Regions from separate parts of the Paenibacillus sp. NPDC101420 genome, predicted to be linked through region 3. Evidence: predicted binding sites of a transcription regulator. Region 3 holds the regulator's gene; each other region holds the start of a gene.
The links. Region 3 encodes Rex, which represses fermentation and respiration genes when NADH is low (regulators of the CRP and FNR family bind a similar motif). Its sites were predicted from a motif close to TTGTGAAATATTTCACAA; they were not measured.
Positions count from the first base shown of each region.

Region 1: ACQKMP_RS11925 (polymer-forming cytoskeletal protein) is a predicted target of Rex. The motif match lies at 6,676-6,693, and genes of this name have one in related genera.
Region 2: ACQKMP_RS27425 (flavocytochrome c) is a predicted target of Rex. The motif match lies at 4,921-4,938, and genes of this name have one in related genera.

Region 1 covers NZ_JBNNSE010000002.1:686,414-696,601, reverse strand. The annotation lists gene ACQKMP_RS11955 (helix-turn-helix domain-containing protein) at 1-156, shown strand, start outside; gene ACQKMP_RS11950 (ABC transporter ATP-binding protein) at 198-2,039, shown strand; gene ACQKMP_RS11945 (ABC transporter ATP-binding protein) at 2,036-3,865, shown strand; gene ACQKMP_RS11940 (LysR family transcriptional regulator) at 3,908-4,843, opposite strand; gene ACQKMP_RS11935 (histidine phosphatase family protein) at 5,000-5,617, shown strand; gene ACQKMP_RS11930 (hypothetical protein) at 5,682-5,927, opposite strand; gene ACQKMP_RS11925 (polymer-forming cytoskeletal protein) at 6,066-6,617, opposite strand; gene ACQKMP_RS11920 (LacI family DNA-binding transcriptional regulator) at 6,929-7,840, shown strand; gene ACQKMP_RS11915 (MFS transporter) at 7,890-9,155, shown strand; gene ACQKMP_RS11910 (hypothetical protein) at 9,179-9,931, opposite strand; gene ACQKMP_RS11905 (GNAT family N-acetyltransferase) at 9,928-10,188, opposite strand, start outside.
Region 2 covers NZ_JBNNSE010000009.1:165,172-175,359, forward strand. The annotation lists gene ACQKMP_RS27410 (DUF4855 domain-containing protein) at 1-2,029, opposite strand, end outside; gene ACQKMP_RS27415 (response regulator transcription factor) at 2,424-3,212, opposite strand; gene ACQKMP_RS27420 (sensor histidine kinase) at 3,181-4,767, opposite strand; gene ACQKMP_RS27425 (flavocytochrome c) at 5,040-6,830, shown strand; gene rlmD (23S rRNA (uracil(1939)-C(5))-methyltransferase RlmD) at 7,061-8,545, opposite strand; gene ACQKMP_RS27435 (diacylglycerol kinase) at 8,653-9,543, opposite strand; gene ACQKMP_RS27440 (sirohydrochlorin chelatase) at 9,773-10,188, opposite strand, start outside.
Region 3 covers NZ_JBNNSE010000002.1:514,037-524,224, forward strand. The annotation lists gene dinG (ATP-dependent DNA helicase DinG) at 1-2,672, shown strand, start outside; gene ACQKMP_RS11160 (redox-sensing transcriptional repressor Rex) at 2,804-3,457, shown strand; gene ACQKMP_RS11165 (amidohydrolase) at 3,444-4,745, shown strand; gene ACQKMP_RS11170 (DUF5590 domain-containing protein) at 4,915-5,433, shown strand; gene ACQKMP_RS11175 (hypothetical protein) at 5,842-6,384, shown strand; gene ACQKMP_RS11180 (AAA family ATPase) at 6,377-7,879, shown strand; gene ACQKMP_RS11185 (3-hydroxyacyl-CoA dehydrogenase family protein) at 8,013-8,885, shown strand; gene ACQKMP_RS11190 (acetate/propionate family kinase) at 8,882-10,090, shown strand; gene asnS (asparagine--tRNA ligase) at 10,112-10,188, shown strand, end outside.

The DNA of each region.
Region 1 (10,188 bases), 170 kb from region 3:
GTAACTTATCATGCCAACTTCCTATTCTTTTTAGACCTTATCGAACTAAAAAGAACCGACCATCGATTATATTACCATCTTCGAATGGATAAATTGAGAGAATTACTTGCCGTCACCACAAAAGTAATGCTCGATGAGGAACCTCCTATCTTTTAAGTGAACCACAGCAATTAAAACCATAGTGGGGAGGGTCTAAATTGAATGGATCTACAAACATAGAAGCAGACTCGATCAAAAAATCCAAAGTAGTTTCTAACACTTTTATGCGTTTACTGAAACTTGGAAAACCCTATTTAGGCTGGTACCTCATATTATGTCTCTTAGCTGCCGTCGTTTCCCTTGCAACAGTTGGGATAGCCGAATCTTTACGACGTATAATCAACGCTGCTACGAATCAGAACATGTCCTTTTTAATGTCTGGTGCTATCTTTGCTCTAATAATCGTTATTGTAGATGCTTTAGCCAGCTTCTTATTGACTTACTTATCAGGTGTGCTTGAATTCAAGTCGACCTCCAAGCTTCAGGTATCACTGCTAGCTAGATTATTAAACGTACAGATGAAAGATTTGGATCGTTATCATTCTGGTGATCTCATTAGTCGTATCAATGATTCTGCCCCAGCTGCTCAGCAAGGTATCAATCAGAAGACCATTGAACTATTCAGTAATCTGATGCAAATTACATTTCTCCTAACTTATCTGCTCTCACTCCAATATGTCTTAACGCTCGGAACTATATTGATTTGCTCGCTTGTTCCACTTGTGATGATTCCCTTCACTTCCCGCCTACGTTCCATGCACGAGCAAAGACAGCAAATTGAAACCGCTCAACAAATGTTTATTCAAGATACGGTACAGGGTGCTGAGGTTGTGCGTGCCTTCTCCCTTGCACCTAAGCTGCATAATCAATTTACACAACGTGTTAGGCAATATTTCAACATTCATTTACCTGTCACACGCTTAGAAGCTGTGGGCTATAATATGCCCTTTGCCGTTATTCTTAGTGGATTGCTATATGTTCTCTCCTACGGCGGATATCTAGTTATCCAAGGGAGATTGGATGTGGGAGCAGTGGCGGCATTTCTGATTTGTTTCGAGCAAATTACAAACCCTGTATCAAAGCTGGCTAATCTATGGACAGAATTACAAGCCTCGCTGGCGCAAGGTAAACGATTGTTTGAAGTCATTGATTTACCAGAAGAAGACGCAAGCCGTGAATGTAATCAGGAAGATTCTCATAAAGAAATGCCGATGAATAACAACCAAGCAATTAGTGGCTTGTACCCTATCACCTTTGAGAATGTAGGTTTTCATTATGGTAATCATCAAGTATTAACTAACGTTAATCTAACCATAGAACCAGGTAAAGTAACTGCGTTTGCCGGTCCTAGTGGCAGTGGAAAAAGCACCCTCCTTCAATTAATACTCGCAACCTATGAACCTAATGAAGGGGTCATCCAATCTGGTAAGTTGCCGTTAAGCAGCATTCCCCCTCGGTCTTGGCGTAATCATTTGGCTTATGTTTCTCAAGAGCCTTATCTGTTCACTGGAACTCTATATGAAAATATTGCATGGGGAAGACCTGACGCAACCTATGAAGAAATTATTAAAGCAGCAAAAAGTGCGGGGATACATGAATTTATTATGAGAACCCCCCTTCAATATCAGACTTCCATTGGGGAACGGGGCCATACCTTATCTGGCGGTGAAAGGCAGCGGCTATCTATTGCCAGAGCGTTTGTCCGAGCGCCTAAGCTTCTCCTTCTTGATGAACCCACAGCTGCACTTGATAGCCATAATGAGGAGATTGTCGGCCAGGCCCTGCAAGAACTCATGCATGATCGTACAACGGTTGTTATCGCACATAGATTATCTACCATCAGAAATGCAGATCACATTTATTATATGGAAGCGGGTTCTATTGTTGAAGCTGGGACTCATCTGGAGTTAATGACTTTACAAGGACGGTATTACAATATGGTTGAGACCTCAATGAAGAAGGCTGATATTTCTGCTCTGGTCAGGGAGGTAGAGATATGAATGAGATGGAATCCAAGAATCTTAAACTGGGGTATGCTCTGCGTAGATTAATCTCTTACGCTAGCCCTTATCGAATTGGATTTATTGTGGCTGTACTCCTGCTCTCTGCTAAACTCGTAATGGACATAGGATTTGCAGCCATTCAGCAAGTATTTATTGATACGATCAACAACGCCAATATGGATGCATTAACACGTATAACTGTAATCTGTGCCATTGCATGTGTCATCATTATCTGCTGTCTTATGGTGCAGCATTACTTCCGTTTTGTTATGCAAAGTCGGATGGCTTGGGATATTCGTGCGAAGCTGTTTGACAAAAGTCACCGACTTCCATTTCGTTACCTTCAGTCCTTGCATTCAGGTGATTTGACTTCGCGTAACACTAAGGATGCAGGGATGGCCATGGGGATGATAAACAGCATCGTATACGATCTAGGCTATAATCTACTTCTCTGTTTCATTTCCTTTCTATATTTGGCTAAAATGGATGTCTGGATCGCCCTGTTAGCTCTTGGATCAGGCCCCCTTGTTTTTCTTTCCGGACGTTTCTTTGATCGCAGATTACGAAAATTATCTACTCAAATATATGCAAAAGAGGCGGAATTGCGAGGAATCTTACAAGAAACGCTTCAAGGAATGAAGGTCGTCAGAGCCTTTTCGCTTGAAGAAACTCTCTTAAATAAATATGCGTTAGAACGTGAGAAGTTAAGAAGAATGCAGCTGCGAAAATCGCTTCTAAATGGTCTCTTATGGCAATCTTCTGCCTTTATCAACAATCTCGTAATGGTGACATGCGCCGCTTTAATTGCGTTATCAGCTCTAAGTGGCGGAACATCAGCAGGTGAAGTACTCGCTTTTATTATTTTGATGGGTAGGGTTCAATGGCCTTTTGTCCATATGTCTCAAACATGGGGAGGTGTCCAGGAGGCTTTAGGTGCAGCTGACCGCGTATTCGCTATACTTGATGCACCTGATGAAGGAGCTACTCATCCTTTGCCAGAATCCAGCTCATCAACATTTGCTTCCGTAGAGGTAGCTGCATTACAAATAGAGGATGTCCACTACAACTATTCGGGTAAACCGGATAATGAAGCCTCCCTATTTACAGGGCTTAATATTCATATACAACATGGAGAAACTATCGCGGTAGTCGGGCCAAGCGGGTCAGGGAAGACGACGCTCGTTCGATTATGTAATGGACTTTATGAGCCTACTTCAGGAAGCATCACGGTTTATGGAAAGTCTGTACATGATCAGCTTGAAGAAGCACGAGCAATGATTACTTATGTTCCCCAAACCCCTTATTTGTTCTCAGGAACTATACGAGATAATATCGCCTTCAGTACTAATACAGCTAGCGAAGAGGATATTCGAGAAGCCGCTCGGCTCGCAGGTGCAGAAGAGTTTATTACGAAGATGCCCCATGGTTATGACACTATTCTAGGTGAACATGGATCGACTTTATCTGGTGGACAAAGACAACGCATAGCCATTGCCAGAGCTTTTCTTCGTGATGCTCCACTCCTTCTTCTAGATGAAGCAACTTCCGCACTCGATAACGAATCTGAGCGAATGATTCAGCAATCGCTTGATTTGTTAATGAAGAATCGAACCACATTGGTTATTGCACACAGACTATCCACCATACGTGAAGCATCTAGAATTATCGTGTTAAATCAGGGTTCGATTGTTGAGGAAGGTACACATGATTCCTTATTAGAAATGAATGGGCTATACTCACAATTATATAACATTCAATTTAAATCTTCTGAAGCAGAAGACATTAGTGCACCTGAGTTGCTTCAATTACATTCCAACCTTTGATCTCAGTTCAATGCATACATCGTAATTCATAAGTTATTTTAATTAAGGTGTATGCGTTGGAACCGAGTATAAATTATCCGCTTCTTTTAATTTTTTCATGACGAGCTTAATAAATGACTGGATATAGCTTTCTTGAAGCTCTTTCTTTCTGTGGCTCATCCATATCGAATGCTTAGAGACTACATTTTCCACTTCGACCTTGGCTAACATACCCTGATCAAGATAAGGCTTTGCTAACAACGCAGATACAAAACTAATCCCATAACCGGCAATCACGGCTTGAATAACCTCATTTACTCCATTAAATTGCAGTTCGATCTTCGGTTGTTGTACCTTTCTTTCTTCACATAATTGTACAATTCTCTCTCTGGCTGCACTACCTTCCTCCCTCATAATAAATGCCTCAGCCATCACTTCCTCAAAGCTAACCTCCTGCTTGGCTAAAGAATGATTTGAAGAAACTACGAACACATACTCGTCCTTGTACAACTCCCGATGTTCGAACACCCCTGTATGATGAGAAGGAAACGCCATATCACTATAAATCGCCACGTCTGCTTCAAAGTTATTTAATTGTTCCATGACTTCATGAGAATTAGCAGTAGAGATCTGAATTTTAACCTCCGGAAAAGATTGTTTGTATAATGATGCCCACCGGGGGATGAGTATGCTTGTGGCCAGGTAATTACCTGCAATCCGAATATGGCCCGCAGGAAATTTATGATAATCCTCAATAATCTGCTGTACCTGTTCACCCATAGCAAATAACTTTTCAAGTGGTTCGATCAGTTTTCTCCCAATCGGTGTTAGCACCATTCTCTTTCCTATGACCTCTAATAATACGATATTATTCTCCCGTTCAAATTTGCGGATCTGCGCTGATATAGCGGGTTGACTAATGTGCAAACGTTCGGAGGCTTTGGTCACACTCCCTGTTATCGCAACATAATAAAACAATTTTAATACATGATAGTTCATCCTGATTTCTTCCTAACTATATAAAATAAATTCATTGTTTAACGGACCTTCGGCTTTCTTACTATAACTATACATTATGGATATTAACTATTATATATTGTTTATTTATAATTATTTATCTTATACTTACAACTATTCAAAAGGGAGGTTTCATTAATGAAGGAGACAGTATTATTTCTAACCCGTCACGGGCAGACCGAATGGAATTTGCAGAAAAGAATGCAAGGACATCAAAATTCAGCGTTAACAACCTTGGGTGAACAGCAAGCGGAATGGTTGAGAGAACGTTTGGAAGGTGAGAATTTAGGAGCCATTTATTCTAGTACTAGTCCAAGAGCATTGCATACTGCGCAGATTTTACGAGGAAATCGGAGTTTACCGATTCAACAGCAAGCTTCATTAATGGAAATTAACATGGGCATTTGGGAAGGAATGAATACAGATCAGATTGAACAAGAATATCCTTTACAGTACACCCATTTTTTCACCAGACCTGATCTTTTTATTCCTCTAGCCCCAGGTGAGACCTATAGTCAGCTTGAACAAAGAGTAACGCCGACTATTGAGCGTATCATTAACGATAATGAAGGACATACGGTACTTATTGTCACGCATCGGATGACCCTGAAAGTCATTATGGCTCATTTTCTCAATAAATCATTGCAGGAATTAGGGGAACTACCGGATATTCTCTCTACAGCATTGTGTAAAGTAACCCTAACTGACAACAATACAACTATCGATCTGTACGGCGATACTTCACATTATCAATGAATCCTTCTCAAAATTAAAAAAGGAAACTCCGATTTAAATGGGGTTCCCTTTTTAGACTTCAATTTTAAATTTCCACACTTTTGATTGTAAAGCTGCGGACCTTCATCCATTTTCCTGAAATAAATTCGTCAATTGTTTTCGTCTTCGGTCTAACACAAAAACGATGCTTGCTCCCTTTATCAAAACCAACTGCTTCAAAAATCAGGCCGTCACCTATTTGCTCCTTAAAGAACACTTGCTTAAGTCCCAATCTATTTAACATTTCAAGCTTTACACTTTCGATATATGTGCGTGAATACTCCTTAGACATATGTGTTCCTCCTAGTAGTGGTAGTAATATTATAAGTTCAATATTAAGAAAATCAACCGAAGATCACATAATCACAAAAAGAAAAAAGCCAACCCATAGTCTATGGATTGGCTTCTACTGTATAAGTTGATTACGAAATTATTTAACTTCTGTTGTTCCAGTCACTTTTCCATCAATAACAGCTGATGTTTTCAGATCTTCGCTCGCGAAGTAGAGGTTACCATCAATAGTGGCGGTTTCAGGCAGAGTAAAGCCTTTCGCTTCTACATAAACATCGCCTTTAATCGTTCCGCCTTCAACTTTCAAATTCTCACTTTGTACTGTAAACTTTGGTACGGTTAGTGTATAAGTAGCAGTGATCTTGTGATCAGCATCTTGCGAATAAAGGGCAATCTTACGGTAGATATCGCCATCTGCGGCTCCTTTATTACGGAATTCTCCAGCTACAACAACCTCATCAGGAATCGTTACATCATTTAGAATCGCAACAATCCAGTTTCCATCTTTGCTAACAGCCTTAGTAAATGCATCTGCTTGATTCACGATCGAAGCTGTAGTGACAGCATCTGTCTGCTCAGCAACCGGAGCTGAAGTTGCCGCCGAATTAGTTGCTTTATCCTCATTTGCTCCACAACCTGCCAATACTGCTACCGAAACCCCAGCCACTAAAATCATTTTAAATAGTCTCATTTTCGATTCCCCCTAATTTTGATTATGAATTAATTATATATTAAAATTCTTAATAATTAAGTGAATAATTTCACAAATTTGTGTCAGTATCTAAAGCGGTTTCACAGCGTACTCTCTTCCCGATTAAGATTTGTTCCCATGAGTCACGCCTCTTCTCGCTGACTGATTTAGGTTCTTACATCTATTTACCCAAATTATAAAAATGAACACAAGCATCATTTGCTTCTTGGTATAAAGTCAATCGTTGACTCTTCTCAAGTGTTAATGATAATATTTGGAAATAAATATCTCAGCAAGGGAGAAGTTTACTGGTGAAAAAGACTACAATGAAAGACATCGCGCTACAAGCTAATGTCTCCGTTGCGACTGTAAGCTATGTTCTGAACCGCGTCGATAACCAAACCATTCCTGAGAAGACCCGCAATCAAATTCTGTCACTTGCCGAAGAACTTCATTACATTCCTAATCTAGCAGCCCGTTCACTTGCCAATAAAAAAACGGGATTAGTAGGGATACTTGTCAATCATTCTGCTTATATGCCCCCTTGGAAACTCTATGACCAGTTCACCTTTATCCGTGCTTTGGAACAGCGTTTAACGGATGCCGGATATCATACGCTGTTATATTCTCTTGGTACTGACCATCCTTCTCTGAATATCATCGTCGAAAGAAAGCTCGAAGCCGTCTTTCTGATCGATGTACACGATGAATCCTTCTATTCGATTTCCAAACATTTTGTAGAAGGAATCCCTTTGATTTTGATCGACAGCATGATTGAAGATAAGCTGTTTAAGCAAGTTCTTTACAATTATCGTTCAGCTCTACAAAAGGTAATGCCGGAGGATCTTTCACAGGTTTGTTTAATTATGGAGAGCTTCAATAACTCCCTACTCACTAGCTTTATCCAAGACAATCTTCCTTTACCTGAGAAAGCAATATTCAAAGTTCAAAATATGGTGGAATTGAATACAATCTTATCGGAGGGGATTTACAAAGAGGCCATAGTTATTAATGAGTTTATCGGAAGTTGTGTTGAAAAATCCGGGGTATTCGCACGTCTTTCTGTTCTATGTACCTGTAATTGCCCAGAAATGCTTGGAGAAGACGTTCAGAAATTCATATTCACTGGGGATAAATCAGCCACTGCTTTTGAACTAATGGAGGAGTTATTACATCGTCCTGACTACTCCAAACAAGAGAATAATCGTTATTTTGTTGATTAATTTTTTTTCGATATTCACTTAATCGTTTAAGTCGAGAGGAGATTTTCCAATGACAGATCCTGTATTAGCAAAACATGCATCCACCACCGATCAATTCTATCCAACCCTTTGGGGAAACCGGAGATTTATGCTGCTACTTAGCTCGTATTCCATTTCTTTGTTTGGAAATACCTTTCACAGTATTGCTTTAAGTTTATGGGTACTTCAGACGACCGGAAGCGCTAAAATGATTGCCATTATTACGATAATCAATCTATTGCTCAGTTCTTTACTCGGATCGATAGGAGGCACACTCGCAGACAGGATCAATCGCAGAACCATTATGTTAATCACTGATTTGATAAGCTGCGGTCTAGCAGGTACGCTTGCTCTGGCCATTTCCATGTCTTCTACATCATTCATTATCGTGGCCATATTAACGGGACTTACGACAGTCTCAGCATTATTCCAATCCCCTGCGTATCAAGCTTCAATTACCACTGTAGTTGGAAAAGAACATGTACAAAAAGCAGTCGGGATTCTGAACCTGTCGGAGAACATCTGTCGGACGATTGGTTATTCGGCTGGAGGTATTTTTGTAGCAAGTTTTGGAGCGGCAGATGCCATATTATTTGATGGAGCTACATTTTTCGTTTCCTTTCTACTAGTTCTTGCTGTCCGCTCCCTTCCACTCCCAAACCGAGTGAATACCGGACCTAAAGAAGAAAGAAAATTCACACAGGATCTTGCGGATGGCGTTCGTTATATTTGGAGATACCCCTTCGCCCGAGCAATAATCATCATGCTTCCTACGCTCACTTTGTTCTTTATGCCTTCACTGATGCTAACGCAAGTTATGGCCGTCAAAGTATGGAATTCTAGTCCCTTTCAGTTTGGACTCATGGAAGCCTGTATTCCTCTAGGTTATATGATTGGTTCCAGCATGATCTTGTTTCTCGGCTCCAAATTAAAGAATCGCGGCTTCTTTATCATGACTGGACTGCTATGTCTGGGTCCCCTGTACCTCCTGCTATCGTTCGTCACTACTGCTGCCTTAGCCATTCCCATCATTCTTCTTATTGGCTTTATGTTCTCATTCTGTACATTGCTGATAAATACCATCCTCAGGTTGGAAGTTTCGGAGGATATACAAGGTAGAGTCTTCGGTGTACTTGGGTCCATTATGAGTGTAGCACCCTCACTTGGTCTTACAGCCGTTTCATTCCTGTCCGATCACTTCAGTCCAGCCCCTGTCATGGGTTCCATCGGAGTCCTGCTACTACTATTTGCTTTATTAACCTTGACCAAGTTAAAGGTGATTCGAAATTATAAGTAATTTTAGAACATATCTTATGACCGTTATCGCCCGTTTTTCCTAATAACGCGCCTATTATGAAGCTCGATCAGTAATTGAACAACTATAATGATCAATAGAAAGATTCCCACGACACCTGTTAAAAATGGATAAATTAGAGGGAAAAATACACTTGGATAACTTTTAGTAATATCCGAATAGTATCCCATACCCATAAGTGATGTACCCGAGAACTCGATAAGCTTCACCCCTAGATGATTGTCACTTCTTTGAGCATAACTCAGCACCTTTTCTTCTATACTGCCATCATGTGAGATCGTGATTATTTTCCATTTTCTCTTTTCCATCGGCTGACTATCATCTGTAAGTCTTTGGACTATATTAATTTCTTTCTCGCCAGTCTTTCGATCCGTAACAGTGAGAATATCTATCCATGAGAAATATCTGCTTCCTCGTTCCCGATTAGACAACCATATTTCATCAGGAGTTGAGATTTTTTGACCATTTAATAAAAACTGAACTTTCACAATATCTCCAGGCGGGACACTCTCCTCTTCATCCCAAAGGGTCAATTCTGCTTTCCTGCCTGTATTTTCTTCTTGGATCTTAATATGCTTATCATCAACCGTTAGTTCTTGAACGTTTAACGTGTTATACCCTTTCTCAGCATGGTTGATCTCATAACGCTGATTGATTTGATCTGAAATCATATACTCACGGATATAGTTGAACAATGGGCTGAGAGAAATCGCTAGCAAGAAAAATGAAATCACCGATAAAAAAATTATTTTTTTCATAATGAATCCTTGTGAGCGATCGTCAGCTTGAAATTTTGTCTTGAGCCACCTTCGAGGCCATTTGGAACCCCATCCTGCATAGGAAAGAAACCAAACTTCTGATAAAATCTTCTAGCAGGTTGACCCTCTGGATGATCCTCACCAAATGTAGTAACGAATATCTCTGCTGGGGTTTCGATACTTTCGATAATATAGTTAAGAAGGGCTGTCGCGACACCCTTATTTCTCTCTATGGCTGAAACAGATAACCAACCAAT
Region 2 (10,188 bases), on a different contig from region 3:
TCACCATATGCCCCGCCGTAACGGTAATGTTAAGCTCATGCTTGCCAAGCTTGCCTGCAAGCGAAATAACGGTACCCGCTGTATAAGGCTTGCCGTCATACGTCGCCGTCACTTTCGTCAGACCATCATCCGTTCTAAGTTTCCATGTAAAGGATACGGATTCTGAATCGGGCAGCTTCATCCCGCTCTGGAACGGCTTGCCGTTCATCTGCACGTCTACCTCGGAAGGCGGAGCCTCGTTGACCTGATACGTTCCTTTAACAAATTGATACAGCCAGTCGTAAAGAACGCGTGTCGCTGGATCTTTACTTACCGCGGTGTTATAGACTGCATTGTTGCCTTGGTAATACGATTTGAAGCCATCCTTCATAAGCCCTGTCTTCGCACCGCTGTTCAAGTAATCGATATACCGCTCGCGGAACACGCCGTCCGTCAGCATCCGATCATCGAACTCGAGTTCATTGGACATGCCATACTGCTTCGCCAGATTCGCAGAATCCTCCAAGCGTTCGATATCCGTCGGCTCGAAGAAGTAATTCGGTTGGATCGTCACCGCATCGAAGCCGACATCCTTCCACATGAACGCTTTATAAGCGAAGAAGTGCGGAATCCAGAAGAACTTCAGGTCCTTGCCGCTAATTTCCATGTCATGCAGGGTGCTGCTCACGGAACGGATCAGATCCGGTCCGGATTGGCTTGTGCTGATTTGCTCTTCGAACCAGTACATACCTACAAGCTCGAGGTTAGCGTAACCTTTTGCTTCCCATCTCGATTTGACTTGCTGCAGCCACCATTGAACTGCTTTTTCACGGTTCGCAAGGGCTTTCTCTTTGCCAACGGAATCATTGAAGTTCAGCGATTCTCCACCTTGTTCAACAGCTCCGAAATTAGTGATCGATTCACCTGGATCCGGAATCATGAGGACAACCTTTTCCTTCACGCCAGACTCGTTCAGCGCATCGGATACTTCCTTAGCCGCTGCGTTTAACGCATCCATATCGCCGCCTACCGCAAAGGTCTTATCCAGATACCATTTCCAATCTTCCAGATAAGCCCACCCGCCGAAATCACGACCTGGATTTGGAGAGTTAATGCCAAGATACAGGACGCCGTCGAAGAGTCGATCCTTAATCTTGCCGTCCTTATCGACATAACTAATGTTCGGAATGATCCGTTCTTTCGTCCAGATGCCTAAGTCATTCGCATATTGCCCGTTATACAAAAGTCCAAGATGCTCGATACCCGCTGTCGCTTCGCCTGCCGCCAAGAATTTCGGCGTATGCATTGGAACAGTTATGGCTCCGGCAACTTTGCCGTCTTCACCGAGGATTTCAATCTCATCCACGAAGGTCATTGCACGCGTATGCATTGTGAATGTCACTTTCACGTACCGAGCATACGCGATTTTCGCATCTGGGCCGACCGCTTTAATGCCGTCCTTGCTGCCGTCCCACACATAGGTCTCCGTGTATTTGCCGTCATTCCACAGCTTCTGCGTGGCATTGTCTTTGAGCAGTCCCCAGTTCACTTTGTCATCGGAGACGTACATCGATACCGTGAGTGGCACGAGTACATTGTTCGTTGGCCAATCTTCGAGGAAATTGGCTTTAATACCCGTGAGTGATTTCTTCGCCCCCAAATCAAACACAACTTCGCGTGTCTTACCCAAATGATGCCCAACCCATGCTACGTCGGATCTATTGCTTGCCCCATATATACCATCCGTAAGTGTGTTGCCTTCATCCGGATAGGAAGCTTCCGGCTCTTGCGACCACTCATAAGATAAGCCCGCTGCAAGATTGTGATATACCGCCCCATACACTGACGCAATAACACCCTCCGTACCTGCTCCGGGTAGGTCTGATGGATTCGTCACCTCGACCGGATCGGCTTCGCCCGGCGGGTTCGCTGGTGTCTGTTCCTCTGTCTGTGTAGGCGGCAGCGCCTCTTCCGCTTGCGCGATCGGTATCATCGTTACGATCATGATCGCAACCATGACGAGAGCTACCCATTTTCTACTCCTCTTCATATCGTACGAACTCCCTTCTGATTCTTGAGTCAAGAAACATCAATCTCCTAAATGGTATGCGCTTCCATTTCAGCTTACCTCGATGCTCTTTCCTCCCTTCCGAGATTCCGACACGTCATAGAAGCTTATAACATATGTCAATGTCCTTAAAGTAACATTATGAAAAGTGGCCTTTCTTTCAAATAGATAATTAATGACATTGGATATACACTTGTTGACATGAAGGCCTTCACGTCGCGTTTTTATAGGTATAAAGATAGCGCTTACCTCCTTAGGTCCTACCTATTTTTCTATCAATGTCCTCTAAGCAATCCGCCAAATAAAAAACGCAACCCCTCGAGGTTGCGTCGTGTTTATATATGGTGGCGCCTAATTTTTCTACTAACTTGATGCCCTATCCATAACCGAACGGATGCTTTTTGTACTCTAAGGGGCTTGAACCGACTCTATTTTTGAACACACGACTAAAATAGTACTGGCTCTTATACCCTACCTTCACGGCCAGATCCCCGATTTTGATATTCGGCATTACGTCATCCAGAATCTCCTTCGCCTTCGATATCCGAAGCTCGGTGACATAGTCAAGGAATGAAGCACCGATTTCTTGCTTCATACGCTTGCTAAGATAGGTTTGGTTGATATGAAATAGCGCTGCTACTCGAGTAATAGACAGCTCCGGATCCTGATAATGACTGTCAATATACTCGGTCACTTTTTGGATAAGCACTGTTCCATCCCCTGTATACCCGGGAAGCCCCAGCTCCTTATCCACCCTGCTTTCATGTGAATGCAAAGGATATTTTGCCTGAAGATGCTCATCGATCCGATGAAGCAGCTTGTTCAGATCACTCTTCGGCACAGGTTTCAATACATAATCGAATGCTTGCAGTTGCACGGCTTGACGCGCATATTCAAAGTTATCGTAGCCGCTGATGATTACAACCAGAACCGACGGACAGCGTTCGCGCAATATATTTATCAGATCGAGCCCATTCATATTCGGCATGTTGATGTCCACAAGACATACATGTGGTGGGGCTTCCTCCACCATATTCAATGCTTCGTTTGCACTTTTCGCTTCTCCTGCAACTTCAAAAAGATACGAACTCTCCTCAATGTATCGTCGCAAGCCTTTGCGAATGATCGTTTCATCATCGACGATGACAATCTTCCACATCTTCATTCCGCTCCCCTTCCAAAGGTATTCGAATGACCATAACAGTAATGCCATCTTCGCTCTTCACTGCAAGGCCATATGGCACCCCGTAAGCTAGTCGAATGCGATGGTTTACACTGTATAACCCAAAGCCTGTGGCAGAACGATCATATTTATCATCAATTAGGGCTTGATTTATCTGTTCAAGCTTCTCTTCAGGAATCATAACCCCATTATTTTCAACATTAATGACCAAATAATCTACCTGTTTATATGCTGTGATCGAAATTTTGCACTTTTGATCCCCAAGTGGCTTAATCCCGTGATAAATCGCATTTTCCACCAACGGCTGCAGCATGAAGCGAACGACTTGGCACTGAGCAAGCTTTTCATCATATCGAAGCTCGTAGTCCAGAATCTCCTCATATCGCACGCCTTGAATATGAAGATAACTCTCGACATGGTACAACTCCTGATCAAGCAGAATGTAGGGACTGCCTGTGCCAAGCCCTAATCGAAAATACGCGCTAAGCGCTTCCACCATCTCCACCACATTGTCTGCTCCATGTTCCATTGCCATCCACTGGATCGTATCCAATGTGTTGTATAAAAAATGCGGCTTGATCTGCTCATGAATCAGTCTGAGTTCCATCTCCTTTCGGTCCTGCTCCACAGCGTATAATTGAACAAGCATGTCATTGAAGCTTCGCCCAAGATCGCCGATCTCATCCGAGCGCGTAACATCTGCTCGTATGGTTTGGTTGCCGTTCTGCACATTTTCCATTACCTGGCGAAGCGACTGAATTGGACGAATAATGGAAGAAGCAAGCAGCATCAGAAAGACGATAAACGCACTACCGATAAGAACGCCTACCAGTAATGCAGTCCGCTGGGTTTTGATCACCGCGAGCGATAGACTTGAATTTGGTACTTCGAGTACTAGCTTCCAGCCTTCCACATTTTGAATTGGAGCCTCAAATACACTCATGTTCTTCTTATCTGCTGCATCCTCCGCTCCATCTCCTTCACCCAGCTCTCTGCAATCGATGATAAGCTGGCCTGACTGGTCATATAGCATTACATCTTGAGCAATCTCCTTCATCTTCTTGACGGAGACGGCTGCGGCAATATAAGCTACCTCATCATTCACCGATGGATTCACGCGATAGAGAATGACGACGATTTCGGCTGCATTCGCTTTGGATACGATCGGATTGCTCACCACATAATTGGAATCTGAATTCAGCAGTTTTCGATAGTAGGGTCGGTTTAATATCGAAAAAGGCTTGTCCCTTACTGACCAGGAATTTCCGTGAATATCCACCACGCGTATGGATTCGTACTCTACTTGCTTCTTCGCCTCAAACTTATCGATCTCTTGCAGCAATTCATCTCGTGTCCAATGATGGTCCGAAGCTAGAGAAGCAAGCATGTCTATCTCTCCGATGCGCTGATTAAACCAATAATTGATCTGGTCGCTGCGTGCATTAACCACTTGCTGCGTTAAGTTCTTATTCAAAGGGACAACCGTATGGTTCATCTCCAAATATATTGTTACAAGCAATGCAACGAACAGCAGCAAGAAGCAGCCTCCTGCGATTAACGTAATTTTTAAGTGAATTGATCTCATTGTAATCATAGCCCTTCACAATATCCGTTTCTTACATGCCCGAAAAAGACAAAAAAACGCTAATCTGTGCAAATACATAATGCTGTACTAAATCTATAATAGGTCTTGTGCATATTTTCACATGAAATAACATTCATGTCTAGGCTAGAGATAAAGGATTTGCCTAGCAAATCTTCCTCTCCCTAATGTATGTAACCAATTCACAACAGAATGAAGGAGATATTATGCGAACTCACACGAAAAAGCTGTTATCTATTCTACTAGTCCTCAGTCTTATGTTCACGCTTGCTGCCTGCGGCGGTAAAGACGCAGCACCCGCTGCAGATGCAAACGGAGTTCAAGTCTTTGAAGGAGTTGGGCATGGTAAACATGGCGATATTAAAGTACAAGTTTCCTTATTAGATAACAAGATCACTGACATTAAAGTAACAGAGCATAAGGAAAATGAAGTACTTGCAGAACCTGTTTATACGCAGCTCAAGCAAGATGTCATGGCAACTAACAGCGCAAAAGTTGATGCCGTTAGCGGATCTACGGTTACAAGCAAAGGATATCTCGAAGCCATTCAAGATGCAATTACGAAGTCTGGACTTACCCTTGTCGCTGGCGCTGCAGTCAGTAAAAGCAAAGACAAAGAAGAAGCCGAGCAAACCTATGATGTTGTCGTCATCGGTGCCGGGGGTGCTGGCTTTAGTGCGGCTATCGAAGCGAAGAGCGCTGGAGCTAATGTAGTTCTGCTCGAGAAAATGCCAGCTGTTGGCGGCAACACATTGATCTCCGGTGGTGAGATGAATGCGCCGGACAACTGGGTTGAACGTGCTCTTGGCATCACAGATGACACGGCTGAATTATTCTATAATGATACGATGAAAGGCGGAGACAACCTCGGGGATCCAAAGATGGTTCGTATTCTTGCCGACAATGCTCTAACATCTGCCGAATGGCTGCGCGATGATATCAAGGTAGAGTTCTTACCTGATCATCTGTTCCAATTTGGAGGCCATTCCAGAAAACGTGCGTTGATTCCTGTAGGTCATACAGGGGTTGAATTGATTACTAAGTTAAAAGCCAAAACAGACGCTGATCAAATCACGATCAAAACGAATATGAAAGCCGAAACCTTGCTGAAGGATGAAAGCGGCAAAGTAACCGGTGTAACTGCGACTTCGGGTACTGGCGACAAGATCACATTCCATGCGAACAAAGGCGTCATCATCGCTACCGGTGGTTTTGGATCCAATGTAGAGATGCGTAAAAAGTATAACCCTAAAATGGATGAAAAATATATGTCTACCGATACACCAGGATCTACAGGTGACGGTATCGTTATGGCAGAAACGATTGGCGCCAAACTGACAAATATGGAGAGTATTCAAACGTATCCAATCTGTAATCCTGAGACAGGTGTTATTTCCCTGGTTGCAGACTCCCGCTTCGATGGTGCGATCCTGATTAACCAAGAAGGCAAGCGCTTCGTTGAGGAATTAGAACGTCGTGACGTTATTTCTAAAGCAATTCTTGCCCAAACGGGTGGATATACGTATCAATTATGGAATCAAGGCATTGAGGATATTGGTAAAACGATCGAAGTTCATCAAGACGAATACGATCAGCTCGTTAAACAAGGCTTGCTCTTTAAAGCCGATACGATTGAAGAGGCGGCTGATTTCTTCAAAATTGACGTGAACACTTTGAAAGAAACGATTAATAAAGTAAATGATTATGCGAAAACAGGTAAAGACCTTGATTTCAAACATCGCGGTGGATTGAAATCTCTTGAAAAAGGCCCTTACTACATCGAAAAAGCTGTACCATCCGTTCACCATACAATGGGCGGCTTGGTGATCGACGAGAAGACTCGCGTATTGAATGAAAAAGGCGAAGTCATCCCTGGGCTGTTCGCTGCAGGTGAAGTAACAGGGGTCATTCATGGTGCAAACCGTCTTGGCGGTAATGCCATCGCTGATATCTTCACATTCGGCCGGATTGCAGGCAAACAAGTTGTAGCAGAGTAATCTTATGATTGTGTAACTGCTCTATTAATAAGTTAGCCTTAAAAAAATGCAAGATAGTTTGTTGAGTGCAGGTTGACTGCTAACTTTCAAGCTGCCCTCTATGACATAGCAAACCGCCCTGTAAGCAACATTGCGAACAGGGCGGTTTTTTATGATGAAGCCTAGAGGCTACGCTCGTCTAACTCGCGGCTCTTTTATCGTTCTCCGTTAGTGGAATTAATATTGTCCAATTATTTAGTGTCTACTTGACAAGAGTTCCTCACCAACAAAGCTACCGATTCTACATGCACTGTATGCGGGAACATGTCCACCGGAGTTACCTCCACTGTCTTATACCCGCCATCTTCGAGCACCCGCAAGTCCCTTGCCAGTGTCGATGGATTACACGATACATAAACCACACGCTCCGGCTTCATCGCCAGAATCGTCTCCAAAAGTCGTGGATCGCAGCCCTTACGCGGAGGATCGACCACAATAACATCTGCCGTAATCCCCTGCTCTTTCCAGTTAGGGATTACATCCTCAGATGCGCCTACCTCAAACACCACGTTATCCATACCATTCAAAGTGGCGTTCGCCCGTGCATCCTCAATCGCCTCACGTACAATCTCTACACCGTAGACCTGTTTAGCATGCTGTGCAAGGAACAATGAAATCGTCCCGATGCCGCAATAAGCATCTATAACAGTCTCGTTTCCCGTAAGTCCTGCATACTCTACCGTCTTACCGTAAAGAACTTCAGTTTGAGCCGGGTTAACCTGATAAAAAGAACGGGCAGAAATCGCGAATTTCACATCGCCGATATAATCGTAAATAACATCGTTCCCCCAAAGGGTACGTGTTGTATCACCGAAGATTACGTTCGTCTGCTTAGTATTCACGTTCTGGCAGATGCTTGTAACAGCTGGGATTTCACGGCGGATCTCAGTGATCCATTCGTCCAGATGTGGGATGCGTTCGCCATTAGTGACGAGTACGAGCATCATCTCACCAGTACGGAAGGCTTTCTTTACTACGACATGACGCAGTAAGCCTTTGCCGGATTCTTCGTCGTAAGCAGTAATGCCGCGTTTCCGTCCGATTTCTTTCACCTTGCGCACAACGTCATCGTTATCTTCATGCTGAATCAAGCATGTTTCCATATCGATGATCCGGTGGCTTCCCCGCGCGTAAAAGCCACCCACAAGGCCGCCTTCTGTTACGCCGATCGGCACCTGAGCCTTGTTGCGATATCGCCAAGGCTCGTCCATGCCCAGTGTTGTGCGGACGAGAATGCCCGCTGCCTGATCCGTTCCAGCGTCTCCGCCACCACCACTCACCCGGAGCTTCCCAATCCGCTCCAGGTTGTCCACCACCAGCTGCCGTTTCCACACCAGCTGAGCCGCATAGTCCATATGCTGCAGCTGACAGCCGCCGCATTGGTCATAGATCTCGCAAGGCGCCGCGATGCGGGCGCTGCTCGCCTCTACTAAATTCAGCAGCTTGGCGTAGCCATACTGCTTCTTGGTCTTGAGCACCTTTGCCCGGACCTTCTCTCCGGGAAGGGCTCCCTGCACAAAAAGGGTAAAGCCTTCTACGCGGCCTACCCCTTCACCTTCATGGGTCATGCCGATAATATCGAGCATAACCTCATCATTTTTACTCACAGGCAGTCCGGCGACAGGCGCCTTGCCGACTGGGCGGCTGGTGCTGCGTCCACTGCGGTGTTTACTCATTATTTATAGTTCACTTCTTTCATTATCATCGCTGTATAAACCCAATTAAATGCCTTCACTCATTATCATAACTATATATCCCACAATCATCTACAATCGCTCTTAGCTTAGTTATTTTCAGCAAAAATCCGCAAATGCTGTGGCAAAATCCGGAATCGCCCTGGCAATTCTCCACCCAGTTCGCCATCCAAGTTCAATTGGACATGTCCTGGAGAGATTACATCCATCGCATCCGTACGGAAATAAATAACCTTCTTATCATTCAAATGTTCGCCACGAAGAGCCAATCTGACCAAACGGACAAACTCTGCCAGGTTGCATTTTTTAACCGCTATAACATCTAATAGACCGTCATCGATCCGAGCGCCGGGAGCAAGCTTTTCGAAGCCGCCAACAGAATTCGTATTTGCAATCAGGAACAGCATGAACTCATCATGAATAACTTCCTGCCCATTGGCACGAATGATTAGTTCCTGAGGAGATAGGCTGACCATTTTTTCAATACCTTTTAAATAGTACGCAAGCTGCCCAATCATGGTCTTCAGCTTACTAGGAACTTCATATGTCAGTTCGGTTAGACTACCGCCGCCTGCTATATTAATAAAATAACGGTCATTTGCCTTACCGATATCAATCGGACGTGTCTCTTGGCGAATGATCAGATCACAGGAATCTTCCCAGTTCTTCGGGATCCCCATTGCACGTGCAAAATCATTAGTAGTACCAAGCGGCAAAACGCCGAGCGGGGGAAGATTAGGCTTCTCCGCCATACCATTTATAACCTCATTTAAAGTGCCATCGCCACCGGCTGCTATGATCAAATCATAACCGCGTTCTACTGCATCTGCAGCAGCTAGCATAGCATCGCCTTCTCCGGTTGTTGCATGGCAGGTAGCTTCAATGCCACCAATATCCAGCCGGTCCAAAATATCGGCGAGCCGCTTCTTCATTTCTTCCCGTCCAGAAGTGGGATTATAAATCAATCTCGCAGTTTTCATTACCGGAACGCCACCTGTTTTTATAATAGAATAACCTAATTGATTATACCTAATTCGGACCACTACAATCAATGTTAAAGGCCCTTTCATGCAAATATTCCATTATACAGCAATTAATGACACTAAGTTTAGAGAAAAACAACTATTTATATGTGTATGCAACAAATCCCGTATTATCCACAGATGTGGGCACTTTTTTTATGATTAAGTGTGCTCAAGGGTAGGTGCTTTATCGTTTCATTCGAATCTGTTCGAGGAGTGTCTCTACCTGTCTCTCAATCCAATGCGGAAGAAGGGGATGGGGCAGAAGCGTTTGACCAGAATACTTATAGGTTAACCCTTTAAGTCTGTTAGGAACCACATGCTTAGTAAAATAGCCTTCACTCAAAAAAAGCGGCGCCACCAGAACCTCGTGACCCTGCTCTTGCCAATACTCTACCTTGCTTCTTATACTATCCGGACTCAGCAGACCATAGTCGGCCGCCGCTACGCCACTTACCTCACGTACACGTCCCGCCAGCGAAGATATACCTTTCTGCCAGCGCTGCTGGAAGCCATCATATACACTGCCATGGCCCACAAGCAAAATCGTCTCTCGCTTCGGTTCCGTAGACAGCTCACGTAGCTTGTCCCAGATCATTACAA
Region 3 (10,188 bases):
ATGCACCTGAGCTGGATGAGATGATGATGGAGCTTGTCCCACTCTTGGATGATGTTGTGCTTGTAGGGCATAATGTCGCATTTGACTTCCATTTTTTGCAAAATGCTTTAGACCGATGTGGGTATTTACCATTTCAAGGGCGGATTTTAGATACGATTGATTTTCTGAAAATCTGCTTTCCTTCCCTCACATCCTATCAACTAGGATCAGTTAGTGCACATTTTGGAGTGACGCACGATCGTCCGCATCAGGCAGACAGTGATGCACTCGCAACTGCTCTTGTATTGCTGAAATGTCTGGAGGAGCTCTACGATTTGCCTCTGCTGACGATTCAGAGACTCTGTGAGCTGTTTACGGAAGAGGATAGTGATCTGGGTTGGTATTTTGATGGTCTACTGCGTGAACGGGAAGCGGAGACGCTTCAGCCCGAAGGTGATCTGACTTTCTATCGTCAATTAGCGCTTGCTGTAGGAGACTGGAACGAATTAGCTCCACCTCGAGACGAGCATGCTGAGAATCCACTACACAATTTATCTTTTACAGATTATATGGATGAAGTAACGAAACGACTTAAGGAAACTTTGCCACAGTATGAAAGCCGAGAAGCTCAGGATATTATGATCAATGAGGTGATGACGGCACTTGCCGAAGACAAGCATCTATTGATCGAAGCAGGGACAGGAACCGGTAAATCCCTTGGTTATTTATTGCCTGCCATATACCAAAGCGTACGCACTAATGAAAAAGTCATGGTCAGCACTCATACTATTAATCTGCAGGATCAATTGCGTGAGCGTGATATTCCTTTGTTAACGCAGGTAGTTCCTTTTCCATTTAAAGCTGCAATTTTTAAGGGCAGAGGGCATTATTTGTGTCTTCGTAAGTTCGAACATAAAATTAATAAAAAAGACTTTATAAGTCCGAGGGAAGATGCGCTTACTGCGGCTCAGATGATCGTTTGGCTGACACAAAGTGAATCAGGAGATGACGAAGAGCTCAATCTAAGTGGACGTGGCGGAGATTTTTGGGAGACGGTGGCAAGCGATACCGATTCTTGTCTGGGTCGCTCGTGTCCTTGGTTCCGTAAGTGTTATTATCATCGGGCTAAGCATGAAGCTGGTATTGCAGACGTGGTCATTACGAACCACTCTAAGCTTTTCGCAGATGTTAAGGCTGGGCATCAACTACTTCCGGCTTATGAACATCTTGTAATAGATGAGGCCCATCATCTGGAGGACGTGGCTGGCAAGCATTTAGGCATGCATATGAAGCATTTCACGGTGGCACATACACTATCGCGTCTTTATAAGGATAGTCGAAATGGCCAACTTCCTACACTTCGCCAAATGCTTCAGTCATCAGGCAGTGAGGAAGCTTCTGAATGGAGCGGAGTGATCGATAGAATCTATCCGGACCTTCTTACCGTAAAAGAAACCTGGGATCTGCTTAGTGATAAACTATTCAGCCTCTTGCCGGAACGCAGCGATGCAGCGGCGGGAGAAGCCGGCCAGTTAGTCATGCGGCTACTTCCTACCCGTAAACCGAAAGATTGGGATGAATTGGTTGCTTTAGAGAATACTATGAATCTGACATTAAGCGAAATTATCCGTAAAGGTGATAAAATGCTTAATGAGATGCGAGATCAAGAAGGACAATCTTCCTCAGATAGCCTAGTTACCGATATTAGCGGCTTATTTAAGGATTTAGCTTCTATACGTGAGCAAGTACGGTTTTTTATGGGATTAAATGATGAGAATGTAGTATATTGGCTGGAGGCGAATGGAAATTATCGCAGTAAATCGCTACAGCTGTATGCCGTTCCTGTTGATGTTAGTAATCAGCTTAAGGAGCTGTTTTTCGACAAGAAGAAAAGTATCGTACTAACTTCGGCGACACTCTCTGTGGATAAATCTTTCCAGTTTATGATTGATAATCTCGGACTTAATGAAGCTGCGGAAGAGGGGCGTCTGATGACATCACTCCTGCCTTCTCCCTTTAAGTATCGGGAGCAGGCGCTGTTAGTTATTCCGCGGGATTTCCCAAGTGTGAAGGGGAGTGTAGGCGATGCCCGATTTGTCGATACACTCGTACAGTCACTAGCAGAAGCAGCTATTACAACACGTGGGCGGATGCTTGTCCTGTTTACTTCTTACAAGATGCTACGCCAGGTTTATGATCCTCTGAAAGAGGCTCTAGCCTCACAAGAGATCACGGTGCTAGGTCAAGGCGTGGAGGGGGGCAGCCGTAGTAAGCTGATCCGCCGTTTTCAGGACAGTGCAGCCTCTGTGCTGTTAGGAACAAGCAGCTTTTGGGAGGGTGTAGATATTCCGGGTGAAGCATTAACATGCTTGGCTATCGTGAGGCTTCCATTTCAACCGCCGAATCACCCCCTAGCGGAAGCGAAGTCTGAGTTATTACAAGCCCAGAAGAAGAATCCGTTCATGAAGTTGTCTGTTCCTCAGGCAGTTATCCGCTTTAAGCAAGGATTTGGAAGACTGGTGCGGACAGCGCAGGATCGGGGTATTGTTATTGTGTATGACACAAGGGTGATCGAATCTCACTATGGGAAGTATTTCCTGTATTCGTTGCCTGGCCCGAAAATGGAGCATATGCTTACGGATCAAATGGTTCCTCGAATAGCGGAGTGGTTGGAGGACGGAGGCGTTTCTTGAAAAGGGCGTCTTCCCTCTAATTAATCACTCTACAATGAAGGGCGGTATAAGAATACCGCTCTTCATTGAGACGAGGTGCAGAAATTTCGATAGGATTTGAACAGAATATCACTTAAATTAGGAGGTAAATTATGAAATCGGATAAAATATCAGAAGCCGTTGTTCGCAGACTTCCTGTGTACTTGCGTTTCCTGAATGATCTCCAGAAACGTGAAATATTAACCGTTTCCTCACAAGAACTAGGACAAAAACTTGATTTGAATCCTGCTCAAATTCGTAAAGATTTAGCTTATTTTGGAGACTTTGGTAGAAAAGGTATCGGGTATGACGTAACTTATCTTATTGAAAAAATCCGTCATATTCTGAAGCTGGATCAACAATTGAATGTGGCTTTAGTAGGTGCCGGTAACCTTGGACATGCATTATCTAATTACAATGCTTATCTGAAAGATACTATGAAGATTACCGCTATATTTGACTCCTATGCACCTAAGGTAGGGCGGAAAATTAACTCTCTTACCGTTCAACCGATGGAGGAGCTTGGTCAGACGGTTCGTGAGCAAGGTATTCGAATTGGGATCATTACTGTGCCTGATTCAGAAGCGCAGAATGTAGCAGATATTCTCATTGAGTCTGGCATTGAGGCGATTTTGAATTTTGCACCAGTGATTCTAAAAACACCATCGAATATCCGGGTTCATGCTGCCGATTTTACAACGGATTTGCAAAGCCTTGCTTATTATTTGAAAGACGGAAAGGAAGAAACCGGAAATGAAGAGCAGTAAAACGATTATTAAGGGCGGGCGTTTTCTTATTCCGGGAACGGATGAGCCGGTTCTGAATGGATATATGACTATTGAAGATGATTTGATCACTTACATAGGAAAAGAAGAGCCTTTAATGGAAGATGATGTACAAGTTGTTGATGGCAGTCGTCTGCTGTTTATGCCAGGTCTGGTAAACACACATGGCCATGCGGCAATGTCATTGCTTCGTGGTTATGGAGATGATTTAGCACTTCAGGTGTGGCTTCAAGAGAAGATGTGGCCGATGGAAGCGAAATTCACTGGAGAAGATGTATACTGGGGAACCTCCTTGTCGGTACTGGAAATGCTAAAAGGTGGTACTACAACCTTCTTGGATATGTATGATCATATGGATCGAGTAGCAGAGGTAGTCGAATTATCAGGCATTCGTTCTGTACTGATGAGAGGCGTAATCGGATTATGCCCAGAGGAAGTACAAAATCACAAGCTTGCGGAAGCGATTTCTTTTGCACGAAATTGGCATGGTAAGGCTGATGGTAGAATTACGACGATGATCTCGCCACACGCCCCATATACTTGCCCACCGGACTTCTTTGTTAAGTTTGTTCAAGCGGCACATGATTTGGATTTACCGATGCATACCCATATGTCCGAGACCAAACGCGAAGTGGAGCAGAATGTGGTGGATTACGGACTTCGGCCTGTAGCGCATTTAGAGAAGCTTGGAATGTTCACACGTCCGTCTATTGTTGCACATGGCGTTCATTTGAATGATGAAGAGATCGAGATACTGGCTCGTCATGATGTAGGCGTGTCTCATAACCCAGGAAGTAATCTGAAACTGGCTAGTGGAGTGGCTCGGGTTACGGATCTTCTAAAGGCTGGTGTGAAGGTATCACTGGGTACAGATGGTGCGGCAAGCAATAATAACCTGGATATGTTTGAAGAGATGCGTCTTGCAGCCCTCATCCATAAAGGTGTAAGTGGTGATCCGACGGCTGTTCCAGCTCCGGAAGCGCTGCGTATAGCTACAGAGTATGGCGCAAAGTCTATCTTTTTAAATGATGTGGGTAGACTCGCTGTTGGCATGAAAGCGGACTTTATCGCGATTGATATAGACCAGCCGCATTTGCTACCACACACAGATCTGTTGTCTCATGCTGTATACTCTGCCAGTGCCAAGGATGTTGAGCATGTATGGGTGAATGGTAAACAGGTTGTAAAACATGGAGAATGTGTAACGCTAGATGAGGAAGCAATCCGTCGTAAGGCGCAAGAATCATTTGATGGACTGCTTAAACGGTAGTCTAAGATCATAACGAATAACTGAAAGGCTGTGACTTTCTGCGATTGCAAAGTTACAGCCTTTTGTGTTTCTGATAATTAGATCATTGAATTGGATATGAAACTTTGGATAAACACACAGGTGTGTTATATAATCAAAAAAGATATATTACTAGAAAGGGAGCTGTACCTTGAAGAAAAGGAAAAAATGGATCCTCCTGGGGTCAGTTCTGATTCTGCTCCTTCTGTTTGGACTTATCCAGTTCTATGCTTATATTATGAAAGATCAATGGAACGAGCGAGATATCGCTAAGGATGTCGCTAAAACCAGTGCTGGTCTGACAGAGGTAACCAAAGCGCAGAAATCCGTGTGGGATGAAAATGCGGTGTACTGGGTCTTAACAGGGAAGAATGAAGCCGGGACCGAGTTGATGGTTTGGGTACGTTTTACTGTAGACGGGAAGTTTGCTGAAGGAACCGACGCAGTATATGCTGAAGAACTAAGTAAAGGGACCTCTGAAGCGAAAATGCGTAGCCTTATAAAAGCCGATCTTCCGGACATCAGCATTGAGCGGTTGTTGCCAGGAGTATATAACGGGGAGTATGCTTGGCAGCTTTTTTATAAACAAAGCGGTCGATATTATTATCAATTTTATCGGTTCTCGGATGGGGCTCAAATGGGTGAAGGTTACAGTTTACCTAGCCGCTAAATTAAACAAAGGCATTATAAGAGAAACAAGCGGACCATTTATGGTTCGCTTGTTTTTTAAAATGACATATTATTTGATATACTATTAGTACACGAACTGTGATATACTATAAGAGTGGATTTATATATTGCGATTTAAAGATTCATACGAAAAAAGGTCTGTTATTTTAAGAGTAACAGCCCTTTTTTTGTCGAATTAAATCAATAAATTAAATAAAATGGAAAGAATTAAAAAATAAAATTTTAAATATCTTCACACTTTTTTTCAATATAGTATATACACCTGTGATATACTACTGTTTGTAATTAGAACAGTGTTAGTAGAACGTCAGGCTCTGGTGAGCTCTTAGCAGCTATGACTTTGGATCATTCTGTTTACATTTTTTCATCTTTGAGAGGAGGACGTTTCTTGAAATTACGTCTTGTACCTGTACTGATAACGTCTCTACTGTCGGCTATGCTATTATTCGGAGGATTCTTTTTATATCGTCAGTTTGCTTTACAGGAACCGCTCCAAAAGATTGTAACCGGATTTGAGGGAGTAAATACTTCACATATTAGTATTAACCGCGATGAGGTCACTTTGAAACTTGATTTGCAGCCGGGCACGAATTTACGTGATCTAGTATCGTATGTATCCAAAGAAGGAAAATCAGTGATTGAAGGACGTAAACTTAAACTCGATGTGGAGCAAAATTCAAGTGAACTATTGGATGATTACTGGGATAAAGCGATGTTCTCTGTAGCTGAAGCCATGGAGAGCCGTAAATATACGATTATACCTACAGAACTTGATAGATTGAAACAGCAAAATACGGAATTTAAAGATGTGATAGCATCTACTGATATCGACGACAACAATGTGTACGTAAGCTTGAGTAATGGAAAAGAAAGCAAATTTATTATTTTGCCGCGAAAACCTGCGACCTTGGGGGTATGGAATAATGCCTAAGTACCTTAAAGAAATTTTACTCGGATTTATTCCTGTACTGTTTATTTTCATGGCTTTTTTAGGTATTAATATATTCCCGATTGTTATAGCAGCTGGGATGCTCACTGCACTACTTATAATTGCTCATTTGCGTGGTGGGCTTACAGTGAACGCTGGTGCTGGAAAGAAACGCAAGAAGGAAGGACCTTCAAAGCTCACTTTTGAAGAAATAGGTGGGCAAGATAATGCGAAGCAAGAGCTTCGTGAGGCACTTGATTTTTTGATCCGGCATGAGGAGATCAGTAAATTTGGGATTCGCCCTTTGAAAGGGATTCTACTCACTGGCCCTCCAGGAACAGGTAAGACCCTTATGGCCAGAGCAGCTGCACATTATACAAACTCTGTATTCGTGGCTGCATCAGGCAGTGAATTTGTAGAAATGTATGTAGGTGTCGGGGCCGGCCGGATCCGCGATTTGTTCAAGGATGCTCGTAACCGTGCTGTTAAGGAAAATAAACAGAGTGCCATTATTTTTATTGATGAAATTGACGTAATTGGCGGTAAACGTGAAGGCGGACAGCAGCGTGAATATGATCAGACCTTGAATCAGCTGTTGACTGAGATGGATGGTATTTATAATAACGAAACACCGCGTATTCTACTGGTAGCTGCAACAAACCGGAAAGAAATGCTTGATTCGGCATTGCTACGTCCTGGACGCTTCGACCGTCATATTCAAGTGGACATGCCTGACAAAAAGGGCCGCAAATCGATTCTGGAATTGCATGCGAAGAATAAACCTCTTCATCCAGATGTGAGTCTCGACAAAATTGCTGAAGAAGCCTATGGCTTTTCCGGTGCTCAGCTTGAAAGTGTCATGAATGAGGCTGCGATTTATATGATGCGTGAGGACTTGACGAAAGTTGAGCAGCGGCATCTGTCGATGGCGATTGACAAGGTAATGATGGGTGAAAAAACGGATAGAGAAACAAATCACGAAGAGAAAAAGAGAGTCGCCATTCATGAATTGGGACATGCCATCATGGCAGAGCTCCTTCGTCCCGGAAGCGTTAGTCAGGTTACGCTGACTCCGCGTGGGCAAGCCCTTGGTTATGTGCGACATAATCCTCAGCAAGAGCAGTATTTGTACACCAAAGATTATCTCGAAGATCAGATTATGATTGCACTTGGTGGAGCAGCTGCTGAAGAAATGTATTATGGTGGACGAAGCACAGGTTCACGCGGTGATTTCGATCAGGCGCTGAATATTGTGGAAACGATGATGAAGTCAGGTTTAACTTCGCTGGGTATTGCTAAGCTGGAAATGGTTACCACTGAAGAGCTTATGAAGGAAAATAGTAAGATATTGGATGAGCTGATGACGCGCACTCGTGAGCACCTTGAAAAGCAACGAAATGTATTTGATTACTCTCTTGACATTTTAATGAAGGAAGAAGTACTCTCTGGAGAGCAATTTCGATGTCAATTTCGTGACAGCGTCCTTTTACCAGCATAAATATTTATGCTGGTTATTTTTTTTTACTTTTCAGGCATGCTAAGATATCATTATATGTCGGGCTTTATAAATTTTTGCGACAGACAAGGTACAATACAAAAGTATAGATACCTGAAAGGATGGAGACTTTTTTATGAATTTCAAAAAAATAGGTGTCATCGGCGGTGGCACAATGGGACAAGGTATTGCTGAAATGTTAGCAGCCAAAGGCCTGGATGTATTACTAGTGGAGAAAACCGCGGAGAAACTGGACTACTCTTACGAAATGATCGAGACAAGTCTAGATAAGCAACTGGAGAAATGGGCGATCACTCAAGCTGAGAAGAAGCTGATTCTTAGCCGCATTCAAAAAGTGACACATTTCGCGGAGCTCAGCTCTTGTGACATGGTTATCGAAACCATTGTTGAGGATTTAGAAGAAAAGAAAAAGATTTTGAATCAATTGGATCAAGTATGCCCGAACCACATTATTCTTGCCAGCAATACATCAACACTTAGCTTGACTGAACTTGCAAGTTCTACGATGTATCCGGAACGCGTGATCGGAATGCATTTCATATATCCTGTAGCTAAAGTGGATCTTGTAGAAATCGTACGTGGTCTGAAAACTTCAGATGCTACTTTTGAAGATACAAAATCCTTTGTTGATGAGATTGTTGAGAAAAAAGGTGTAATGATTTATGAATCCCCAGGATTTGTAACATCACGCCTCATTTGCTTGTTTATCAATGAAGCCATGCATGTGCTGCAAGAAGGCGTTGCCTCCGCACAGGATATTGACGATGCTATGCGTATTGGTTATCAATTCCAATATGGACCGCTTGAAATGGCTGACAGATTTGGCCTGGATTCGGTACTTGCGGCACTCGAAAATATGTTCCGTGAATACGGAGAGCTGAAATACCGTCCTTCTACAATTCTTAAGAAGATGGTACGTGCAGGACAACTGGGTATGAAATCAGGAGAAGGCTTCTTCAAGTACGACAAGGATGGTGACCGTGTATGAATATTTTAGTTATTAACTCAGGTAGTTCTTCTTTGAAATATCAGCTGTATAACATGACCGATGAATCGGTTTTGGCTAAGGGTTTGGTTGAACGTATCGGGATGGATTCCTCCATTCTGAATCATAAACCTACTGGCAAAGCGGAAGTGACAGAAGTAAGCGAAATTCTGGAACATAATACTGCGATCCGCAAAGTCCTTGCTTGTCTTACAGACAAAGAGCATGGTGTAATTGAATCTATTAAAGAAATTGATGCTGTAGGTCACCGCGTAGTGCATGGTGGAGAGTTCTTCAAATCCTCCGCACTTGTGGATGCTGACGCAAAAACGAAAATTCGTCAATTGTTTGACCTTGCACCACTGCATAACCCAGCAGCAATGATGGGGATTACGGCTTCTGAAGTAAATATGCCAGGTGTACCGCAGGTTGTTGTATTCGATACCGCATTCCACCAAACCATGCCTGAAAAAGCTTATATGTACGCTATTCCTAGAGTATTGTACAATAAATATAAAGTTCGTCGTTATGGCGCACACGGTACATCACACGACTTCGTAAGCAAGGCTGCTGCGGAGTACTTGGAGCGTCCTCTGGAAGATCTGAAGATCATTACTTGTCATATCGGTAACGGCGGTAGTGTAACTGCAGTTCAAGGTGGAGTGTCCGTGGATACTTCCATGGGTATGACCCCTCTGGAAGGTTTGATGATGGGTACTCGCAGTGGCGATCTTGACCCAGCAATTGTCCCTTATGTGATGAACAAGGAAGAATTGTCCGTAGGAGAAGTTAACTCCATGTTGAATAAACATAGTGGCCTCTTAGCGATTTCGGGCGTAAGCAGTGACATGCGCGATATTATTGATGGTATGGAAAAAGGTGAGCCTAATTCCACACTAGCTTTTGAAATGTATGAGTACCGCTTGCGCAAGTATATCGGTTCATATACGGCTGCCATGAACGGTGTAGATGCGATCGTATTTACTGCCGGTGTTGGTGAAAATGCTTCATTGCTTCGTGAGAAACTGCTAAATAACCTTACGTTCCTGGGTATTGAGTTGGATGCTGAAGCTAACAAAGTTCGTTCCGGCGATCCACGTCGTATCTCTACGGAAGATTCCAAGGTACAAGTGCTAGTAGTTCCGACAAACGAAGAACTTGTCATTGCACGTGATACACACCGTATTGTGCAAGGAATTAACGGCTAAATTAGAGGAGAGATTGAAGGCATGGCTAACAAGAGTGTAATTAAGAACGTGAATGAACATGTTGGAGAGAGTGTTGTTATCGGTTGTTGGGTAAACAA